2 regions of the Amycolatopsis sp. VC5-11 genome follow, and region 1 is predicted to be linked to the other one. Evidence: riboswitches for the same ligand, from Rfam matches in the RefSeq annotation. Region 1 holds a riboswitch; the other holds the start of a gene.
What was found. Region 1 has a riboswitch for thiamine pyrophosphate ahead of WA670_RS08415 (thiamine ABC transporter substrate-binding protein). Riboswitches for the same ligand answer to the same signal wherever they lie in the genome.
Positions count from the first base shown of each region.

Region 2: it holds a riboswitch for thiamine pyrophosphate, as region 1 does, so the genes downstream of both, thiO (glycine oxidase ThiO) here and WA670_RS08415 (thiamine ABC transporter substrate-binding protein) in region 1, are expected to answer to the same signal.

Region 1 is NZ_JBAGKF010000002.1:229,751-234,159, forward strand. It holds gene WA670_RS08405 (DJ-1/PfpI family protein) at 1-935, shown strand, start outside; gene WA670_RS08410 (4a-hydroxytetrahydrobiopterin dehydratase) at 1,478-1,768, opposite strand; TPP riboswitch at 1,793-1,904, shown strand; gene WA670_RS08415 (thiamine ABC transporter substrate-binding protein) at 1,936-3,003, shown strand; gene WA670_RS08420 (ABC transporter permease) at 2,979-4,409, shown strand, end outside.
Region 2 is NZ_JBAGKF010000001.1:3,007-7,415, forward strand. It holds gene WA670_RS00025 (thiazole synthase) at 1-550, opposite strand, end outside; gene thiS (sulfur carrier protein ThiS) at 553-753, opposite strand; gene thiO (glycine oxidase ThiO) at 753-1,841, opposite strand; TPP riboswitch at 1,838-1,944, opposite strand; gene thiE (thiamine phosphate synthase) at 1,975-2,640, shown strand; gene WA670_RS00045 (hypothetical protein) at 2,868-3,647, opposite strand; gene WA670_RS00050 (threonine ammonia-lyase) at 3,802-4,409, shown strand, end outside.

The sequences.
Region 1 (4,409 bases):
TGACCGGTCCCGCTGAGGTGTTTTCCTTGCTGCAGCGGGAAATGGACCGTCCGACGGGCTACGAGGTGGTGCTCGCCGCCGAGACGCTGGACCCGGTGACCACCTCGGCGGGAGTGCGCGTCTTGCCCGACGTGACGTTCGCTGAGCTGGGGAGAAAGGCGATCGACACGTTGATCGTGCCCGGTGCCGTGACGACGGGCGGCAAAGGCGAGGTCGTCGCTCAATGCGACCCGGCCGTGGTCGAGCAGGTGCGCAGAATGGCTGGGCGGACACGCCGGGTGGCGTCCGTCTGCGTCGGCGCGCACATCCTGGCGGCGGCGGGGCTGCTCGACGGCAAACGCGCCACTACGCACTGGTCGACGGCCCGGCAGCTGGCCGCGGAGCATCCCGAGGTGACGGTCGACGCGGACCCGATCTTCATCCGCGACGGGTCCGTGTGGACGGGCGCCGGGCTGAGCGCCTGCCTCGATCTCGCGCTGGCGCTGGTAGCCGACGATTTCGGGCCGGAATCAGCCTCGCGGGTGGCTCGTCAGCTGGTGATGTTCCTGCGCCGGCCCGGCGGGCAGAGCCAGTTCAGCGTGTCGCTGGAGCCCGCGTCCGCGACCCGGCGGGTCGACGAGCTGCGGCAGTACATCGCGGCCCACCTCGCGGATCCGCTGACCGTGTCCGACCTCGCCGCGCACGCGCATGTGACGGACCGCCAGATCACGCGCGTGTTCAAGGCGGAGCTGGGGATGACCCCTGCCGCCTACGTCGAGCACGCCAGGGTCGAGGCCGCGCGGCATCGCCTGGAGACGACCGACGAGACGTTGTCGCGGATCGCCGGGACGTGCGGGTTCGGCACGGTGTCGACCTTGAACCGGTCTTTCCGGCGGACGCTGAACACGACGCCCAGCGAGTACCGGGAGCGCTTCCGGATCGTCTCGACCGCCTGACCCGCGCCGGGGCAATTTCGGCGAAACGTCCTACTCGCCCCGGTCACCCGGCAAAGATGCCCCGGTGCGGATCGTTCTCTACGCCGTCTGGGGCGCTTAGGTCGTGCTCAGGCTCATCGGAATCGCCAGGTTCTGGTTCATCCGGATGTTCCCGCTGCCGTGAACCGGCCGGGGCTCAGCCGAGCAGGCCGAGCACCACCATCGACAGGAGGACGACAGCGGTCGAGAACACCGCGACCCACGTGCGCTGTGCGGCGGTGAGCTGGGCGGATGTGCTGTTCATGGCGAGTCCTAGCGGGGCGAGTGCCGATGATTCCGCTGGGATAGCGCCTTGATCTAGCTCACTGTTACCGCTTGTGATCAAGGTCACGTCGGTTGCGCGCGGTGTGCCACAGCACGCCTCCCGCGGCGGCCACCATCAGGCCGAACGAACCCATTCCCACTACGAGTGCCTGGACCATGAGGCCTCCTTCCGTCGCGTCTGTTCGGAAGACGCGCGAAGGGGCCGTTCATGTTGCCAGGGTTGCCGACATCACACCTGGTCAGCGGGCCGCCAGTACCTCGTCGATCTGGCGGGCCAGCGCGAAATCGCGTTCGGTCAGGCCGCCGAGGTAGTGAGTGCTGAGGCGGAAGGTCAGGGTGCGCCAGCGGATGTCGATGTCCGGATGGTGGTCGGCTTCCTCGGCGAGTTCGGCCACCCGGTCCACCACCTCGATCGCCGCCGGGAAGGACGGGAGTTCGACCGTCCGCACGATGACGGCGTCCTCGCGTTGCCACTCCGGGACGGTGCCGAGGGCCTCTTCCACCGCTGAGTCGTTCAATAGCTGCGTCATCACTCCATGGTGTCGGCTACGCTGCGGCATTGCCACGGGAGTCCGGTACGCCGGGCTGAGAGGCGGGCCGTCAACCCGCGACCGTTCGCACCTGGATCCGGATCATGCCGGCGTAGGGAGGCCGTATCGCTCTCCCTCATCCGGCGCAGTGCAGGAGGGGAAGAATGATGTCGCGGACCGTCCGCACGGTGGCAGGCCTCGCCGGGGTCTCGATGCTCGCCAGCGCCTGCTCGCTGTCCAGCGGCGACTCGGGCGGGTCGTCCGCGAGCCAGGACCAGCAGACGCCGACCGTCACGCTGGTCACGCACGATTCGTTCGCCGCCCCGCAGGACGTGCTCGACGCCTTCCAGCGCCAGTCCGGGATCAAGCTCAAGATCCTCAAGTCCGGCGACGCCGGCGCGCTCACCAACAAGCTCGTGCTCACGAAGGGCAACCCGATCGGCGACGTCGCGTACGGCGTCGACAACACCTTCGCCTCCCGTGCGCTCAGCGAGGGCGTCTTCCAGCCCTACACCAGCCCGGAGGCCGACCGCGGCCCGCAGCGCTATTCCGTCGACCCGCAGCACCGGCTGGCGGCGGTCGACCTCGGCGACGTCTGCGTGAACATCGACCCGGCCTACTTCGCGAGCAAGGGCCTCCCGGAGCCGAAGAGCTACGACGACCTCGCCGACCCCAAGTACAAGGACCTGACCGTCGCGGAGAGCCCGGCCACCGCGTCGCCGGGGCTGGCCTTCCTGCTCGGCACGGTCGCGAAGTACGGCGAGAACGGCTGGCAGGGCTACTGGCAGAAGCTGAAGGACAACGGCCTCAAGACCGTCAGCGGTTGGGAGGAGGCCTACACCAAGGACTTCTCCGGCTCGTCGGGCAAGGGCCCGCGGCCGATCGTCGTGTCCTATGCCTCTTCGCCCGCCGCTGAGCTCGGCGAGGACGGCAAGCCGCGCACCAAGGCGCTGCTCGACACGTGCTTCCGCCAGGTCGAGTACGCGGGCGTGCTCACCAACGGCAAGCAGATCCCGCAGGCGCAGAAGGTCGTCGACTTCCTCTTGTCGCAGCAGTTCCAGACGACGGTCGCGGCGAACATGTACGTCTACCCGGCGCGCCAGGGCGTCGAACTGCCGGCGGGCTGGGCCACCGCGGCTCCGCTGCCGCAGGCGCCGGCCACGATGCCCGCGGACAAGGTGCAGGCTGGCCGGGAGAAGTGGATCGGGGAATGGCGCTCGCTCATGGGCGCGTGATCCCCGCGCGCACTGTCGGGCTCACGCTGCTCGGTCTGCTGCCGGTCGCGTTCCTGGTGGTGTTCTTCGCCTGGCCGGTCGTGGCGATCGTCGGCCGGGGGTTTTCCGCGGGCGGCGTCGACACCGTGCTCGGCGACCCGCAGACGTGGCGGCTCGCCGGGTTCACGCTGGCCAGCGCGGCCGCGTCGACCGTGGTCGCGGTGCTCGCCGGGCTGCCGGTGGCGTACCTCCTGGCGCGGGTGCGGCTGCCCGGGGTCGGGCTCGCGCGCACGATCGTGCTGGTCCCGTTCGTGCTGCCGACGGTCGTCGTCGGCTTGGCTTTCCGGGCGATCTGGCCGGACGGCGGCGTGCTGCCGCTCGTGCTGGCCAACGCCTTCTTCAACGTCGCCGTCGTCGCGCGGACGGTCGCCGGGCTGTGGGCGCACCTCGATCCGCGAGCGACCGAAGCCGCGCGGGCGCTTGGAGCTTCGCCGTGGCGGGCATTCCGGTCGGTGACGCTGCCGGCGCTCGGCCCGGCCGTCGCGTCCGCCGCCGCAGTGGTGTTTCTGTTCTGCGCCACCAGTTTCGGCGTGGTGCTGATCCTCGGCGGCGGGAGCTACCGGACGCTCGAGACCGAGATCTATCTCCGGACGGTCGACCTGCTCGACCTCTCCGGCGCGGCCGCGTTGTCGCTGATCCAGTTCGCCGCCGTGGTCGCCGCGCTGGTGCTCGGGGCGATGGCGCGCCGCAAGCGGGAGAACGCGGTGAAGCTGCGGTCCGCGCAGGTCACCGCACGTCGGCCGCGCGGCGGGGAGTGGTGGACGGTCGGTGCCGCGGTCGTGGTGCTCGGGCTGCTGCTGACGCCGATCGTCTCGCTGCTCGTCGAGTCAGTGTCCGGCTCGGACGGATGGAGCCTCGCCGGATACCGGGCGCTGAACACCGTCGGGCAGAACGACGCATTGCAGGTGTCCGGCTGGATCGCGGCGCAGAATTCGCTCGCCGCGGCCACGGACGCGACGCTGTTGGCGATGGCCGTCGGACTGGTCGCCAGCGTCGTGCTGGTGGCGCTTCGGCGTTCGCCCGGCGGGCTCGCGCGCGGGATGGGCGAGACCATGGACGTCGCGTTGATGCTCCCGTTGGGCGTGTCCGCGGTGACCGTCGGCTTCGGCTACCTCGTGACGCTCGACGCGCTGCCCGGCGACCTGCGTACGTCGCCGCTGCTCGTGCCGTTCGCGCAAGCCCTGGTGATCATGCCGCTGGTGGTGCGGATGATCCTGCCGGTGCTGCGCGCGGTCGACGTCCGGCTGCGCCAGGCCGCTGCGACGCTCGGTGCGAGTCCGGCGCGGGTGTGGCGGGAGATCGACTTTCCGCTGGTCGCGCGGTCGGTGGTGGCCGCGGCGGGCTTCGGGTACGTCGTCGCGCTCGGC
Region 2 (4,409 bases), on a different contig from region 1:
CCGCGTCCAGCACGATCGGCACCGACGCGCGCGAGACGATCAGTTCGATGTTGTGCGGGTTCCGGATTCCCAGCCCAGTACCGATCGGAGCACCGAGCGGCATCACCGCGGCGCAGCCCGCCTCCTCCAGGCGCAGGGCGAGCACCGGATCGTCGTTGGTGTACGCGAACACCGTGAAACCGTCCGCCACCAGGCGTTCGGCTGCTTCCAGGGTTTCCAGCGGATCGGGCAGCAGGGTGCGGTCGTCGGCGTGCACCTCGAGTTTGATCAGGTTCGTTTCCAGCGCTTCGCGGGCCAGCTGGGCGGTGAGCACGGCTTCCGCCGCCGTGCGGCAGCCTGCGGTGTTCGGCAGCAGCTCGATGTCCAAGCGCCGCAACAGCTCCAGTACGCCCGAGCCGCCTTCGGCGTCGGCTCGGCGCATCGCCACGGTGGTGAGCTGGGTGCCCGACGCGACGAGCGCTCGTTCCAGCACTTCGAGATTCGCCGCGCCACCGGTGCCAATGATCAGTCGCGACGACAGCTTGTGTTCGCCGATGATCAGGTCGTCCATGCTCAACCTCCTTGAACCGCGGTCAGCACTTCGAGCTGCGCGCCCTTCGGCACGACCGCTTCTTCCCATTCGCCACGCCGCACGACCTCGCCGTTGACCGCGACGGCCACACCCCTGCGTTCCGCTCCCAGCGCGTCGAGGACCGCGGAAACGGTGCTGTCGTCGGGGAATTCCCGCCATTCGCCGTTGACCTTGATCTCCATCAGACTCGCTCCTTCTCGACCAGACGGGCGGGCGTCGCCGCGGCGACCTCCGGCGGCGGGGCTTCGCCGGCCAGCCACGCGACCACGGCGTCCGCAGTCGCGGGCGCCATCAGCAAACCGTTGCGGTGATGTCCTGTCGCCGCGTACACGCCTTCGCTCACTTCGCCGATGTACGGCAGAGCGTCACGGCTCGCAGCACGCAGTCCGGCAGCGACTTCCACCAGCTCGTACTCCGTGATGCCGGGCAGAATACGTTCCGCGCCTTCCAGTAACTCGCGTACGCCGCGCGCGGTGACAGCCTGATCGAAACCGGCTTCGTACTGCGTCGCGCCAAGGACCAGTTCGCCGTCTTCTCGCGGTACCAGATAGATCGGCCGCCCTTCGACCATCGCGCGCACCGTGTACGGCGGAGGCGGCAGACAGCCACGACGCGGACGCAGTCGCAAAATCTCGCCCTTCAGCGGGCGTACGGCGTGCTCCAGCAACGGATGCAGCTGCCCGGTCCACGCCCCCGCAGCGAGGATCACCGGGCCGGACACGTCGGAAAGGCTCTCGAGCCGCTCGCGCCGGAACTCGACCCCACGCTTCGTAGCCGCTTCGCTCAGCGCTGTGAGCAGTTTCCGGTTGTCCACGGCTAAATCACCCGGGACGTGCAGGCCGCTGCGCACCGCACCGACGCCCGGCGCGAGCCGCTTCGCCTCGCGGCCGGTGAGCGTCTCGACGTCGCGACCGAGCGAACGCAGGTACCCGGCGAGGATGTCGAGGTGCCCGGCATCGGCGCTGTCGAACCCGACGACGATCGTGCCGTGCTCGGCCAGCCCGGGATCGGTGCCCTCGTCGGCGAGGTCGCGTGCGAAGCCTGGCCAGCGCCGCAGCGACGCTTCCCCCAGGCTGAGCACGGCTTCCTCGCCCGGCCACGCCTCGGTGACCGGTGCGAGCATCCCGCCGGCCAGCCAGGACGCCCCGCCGCGCGCGGGCTCCGGGTCGACGACCGTGACGCGCCATCCGCGAGCGGCCGCACGCCAGGCGACGGACAGCCCGATGACGCCGCCGCCGACGACAGTGACGGTTGTGGTGCTGGTGTTCACAGTGGAATCACGCTCCCTGCGCCGGCATGACCCGGATCAGGTTCCACGGTCGGAGCGGCAGCTCCCTCTCAGCCCGTTGCCTCGGGCTCCCGTGCGGACTCCCACACCGTAGCGCGCGGGTAACGTCACCGCCATGCCTGCCTTGACCGGAGACCAAATTCGCACCCGGCTAGCCGACGCCCGGCTGTACCTGTGCACCGACGCCCGCACGTCCCGAGGCGACCTCGCCGAGTTCGCCGACGCAGCCTTGGCGGGCGGCGTGGACATCATCCAACTGCGGGACAAGACCGGCGGCGCCCCGCTCGAGGCCAAGCAGGAGATCGCAGCACTGGAAGTCCTGGCAGAGGCCTGCGCCCGACACGGAGCGCTGCTCTCGGTAAACGACCGTGCGGACGTAGCGCTGGCCGTCGGCGCCGACGTCCTGCACCTGGGCCAAGACGACATCCCAGTCTCCCTGGCCCGACGAGTCCTGGGCGACGACGTAGTCATCGGCCGATCCACCCATTCGGAGGAGCAAGCCACAGCAGCCGCCACCGAGGCAGGAGTGAACTACTTCTGCACCGGCCCCTGCTGGCCCACCCCGACGAAGCCCGGCCGCTTCGCCCCCGGCCTGGACCTGGTCCGCTCAACCGCAGCGAGCAACACCGAACGCCCGTGGTTCGCCATCGGCGGCATCGACGAACCCCGCCTACCCGAAGTACTGGCCGCAGGCGCGACCCGCATCGTCGTCGTCCGAGCAATCACCGAGGCGGAAGACCCCAAAGCAGCCGCACAAACCCTACGAGCCCACCTGGGATAACCACGCCCGCCGACCCACCCAAGGCGAGCCACCCAACCGCACCGGTGCCCCCAACGAGCGAGGCACCCACACCTCCCCCGCACCCCGATACGAAGCTCCCCTGCGGTTCGGGGGTGCTTGTCAAGGCATCTTTCCCGCCTTGACAAGCACCCCCGAACCGTCAGCACAATCAAGCTTCGGGGTGCCCCACGCAACCACCGTGCGCAATGTCGCCGCCAGGCGACGAGCTACTCCCCACCATTAGACGGAACCGCAGGCGCAGTAGCCGTCTGACTACCACTAGGCGCCTGCGAACTACTAGACGGCTTAGACGAAGAAGTCGGCGCCTGACTCTCCCGCGTAGCCTGCGAAGACGGCGGCGCACTAGCCGTAGTAGTAGGCGCAGACGTCGGACCGTTAGACCGAGACTCCCCAGTCGGCGGCGCCTGCGGCTGAGTACTGGGCGTGTTGTCCGGATGATCATCCCGCTGCTGACTGGTCTCCGGCTGCCGAGGAATCAACCCAGTCGACACATTCCCCTTAGTCGTCCAGTCAATCCCCACCAGCACAACCAACGCCACGACAAACGCGACCACACTGGACGCGATGATCAACGGCCACCGCATCTTCCGCAGCTTCTCGCCCAGACCTTCAGCCGCATCCGGCTGAGTAGGACGCAACCGAACCGTCGGCATGTTCGCCACGTCAGCGTCGACATGCACCGTCGCCGCGTCGCCGGAACCGGACTCCCGCACCGCCTCCACCGGCACCAGCGCACCGCGACTGCGCCGCGCCGCCGTCTCCATCGCCTTCCGCGCGGCATCGCGAGTGCGCTGCAAAGACCGCAGGTACAACTCGCCGCCGACGGTGCTGACCACACTGGCCACCCCGGCGCCGATGACTGTTCCCGCGACCCCCAGCGTCGAACCCAGCAACGCGGCGGTGACCGCCGCGAGCGCCGCGGCGAGCACCGAGGTCATGCGGAGTTTCTTCTTGTCCTCCGCGGTTTCCTTCTGCTCCTCGCTCATGATTCCGATCTGATCGTTTCCCAGCCCTGTTCCCTGCTTCTTCAACGGTTAAGTCGTCCGAGGTGCTCCCTTCGTTGCCCCGGCGTGAGGGACGCCACGTTGACTGTCCACAATGGATAGACTAAAGCTCACACTTTCCTGACATACTCGCCTCATGCACCTCGTGACGATCTCCGACATCGAAACCGCGGCCGGACGGCTGAAGGGCACCGCGGTGCACACCCCGCTGCTGCGCCAGCTCTGGGTTCCCGGCGAATTCTGGGTAAAACCCGAGAGCCTGCAACCGATCGGCGCGTTCAAGATCCGCGGCGCGTACAACGCGATCGCCGCGCTCACCGACGCCGAACGGGAACGCGGCGTGGTCGCGTATTCGAGCGGCAACCACGCGCAAGCGGTCGCCTACGCCGCGCGCGAATTCGGGATCACCGCGGTGATCGTGGTGCCGGACGTCACGCCGCGGCTGAAGGTCGAAGCGACCCGCCGCTGGGGCGCGGAAGTTCGCGAAGTGCCGATCGCGGAACGGGAATCGGCGGCGCTCGCCCTCGCCGAGGAACGCGGCCTCACGCTGATCCCGCCGTTCGACCACCCGGACATCATCGCCGGGCAGGGCACCGTCGGGCTGGAGATCGCACAGGACCTCCCGGACGTCGAGACTGTGCTGGTCCCGATCAGCGGCGGCGGCTTCGCCTCCGGGGTCGGCGTGGCGATCAAGGCGAAGTGCCCGAACGCGAAGGTCTACGGCGTCGAACCGGAACTGGCCGC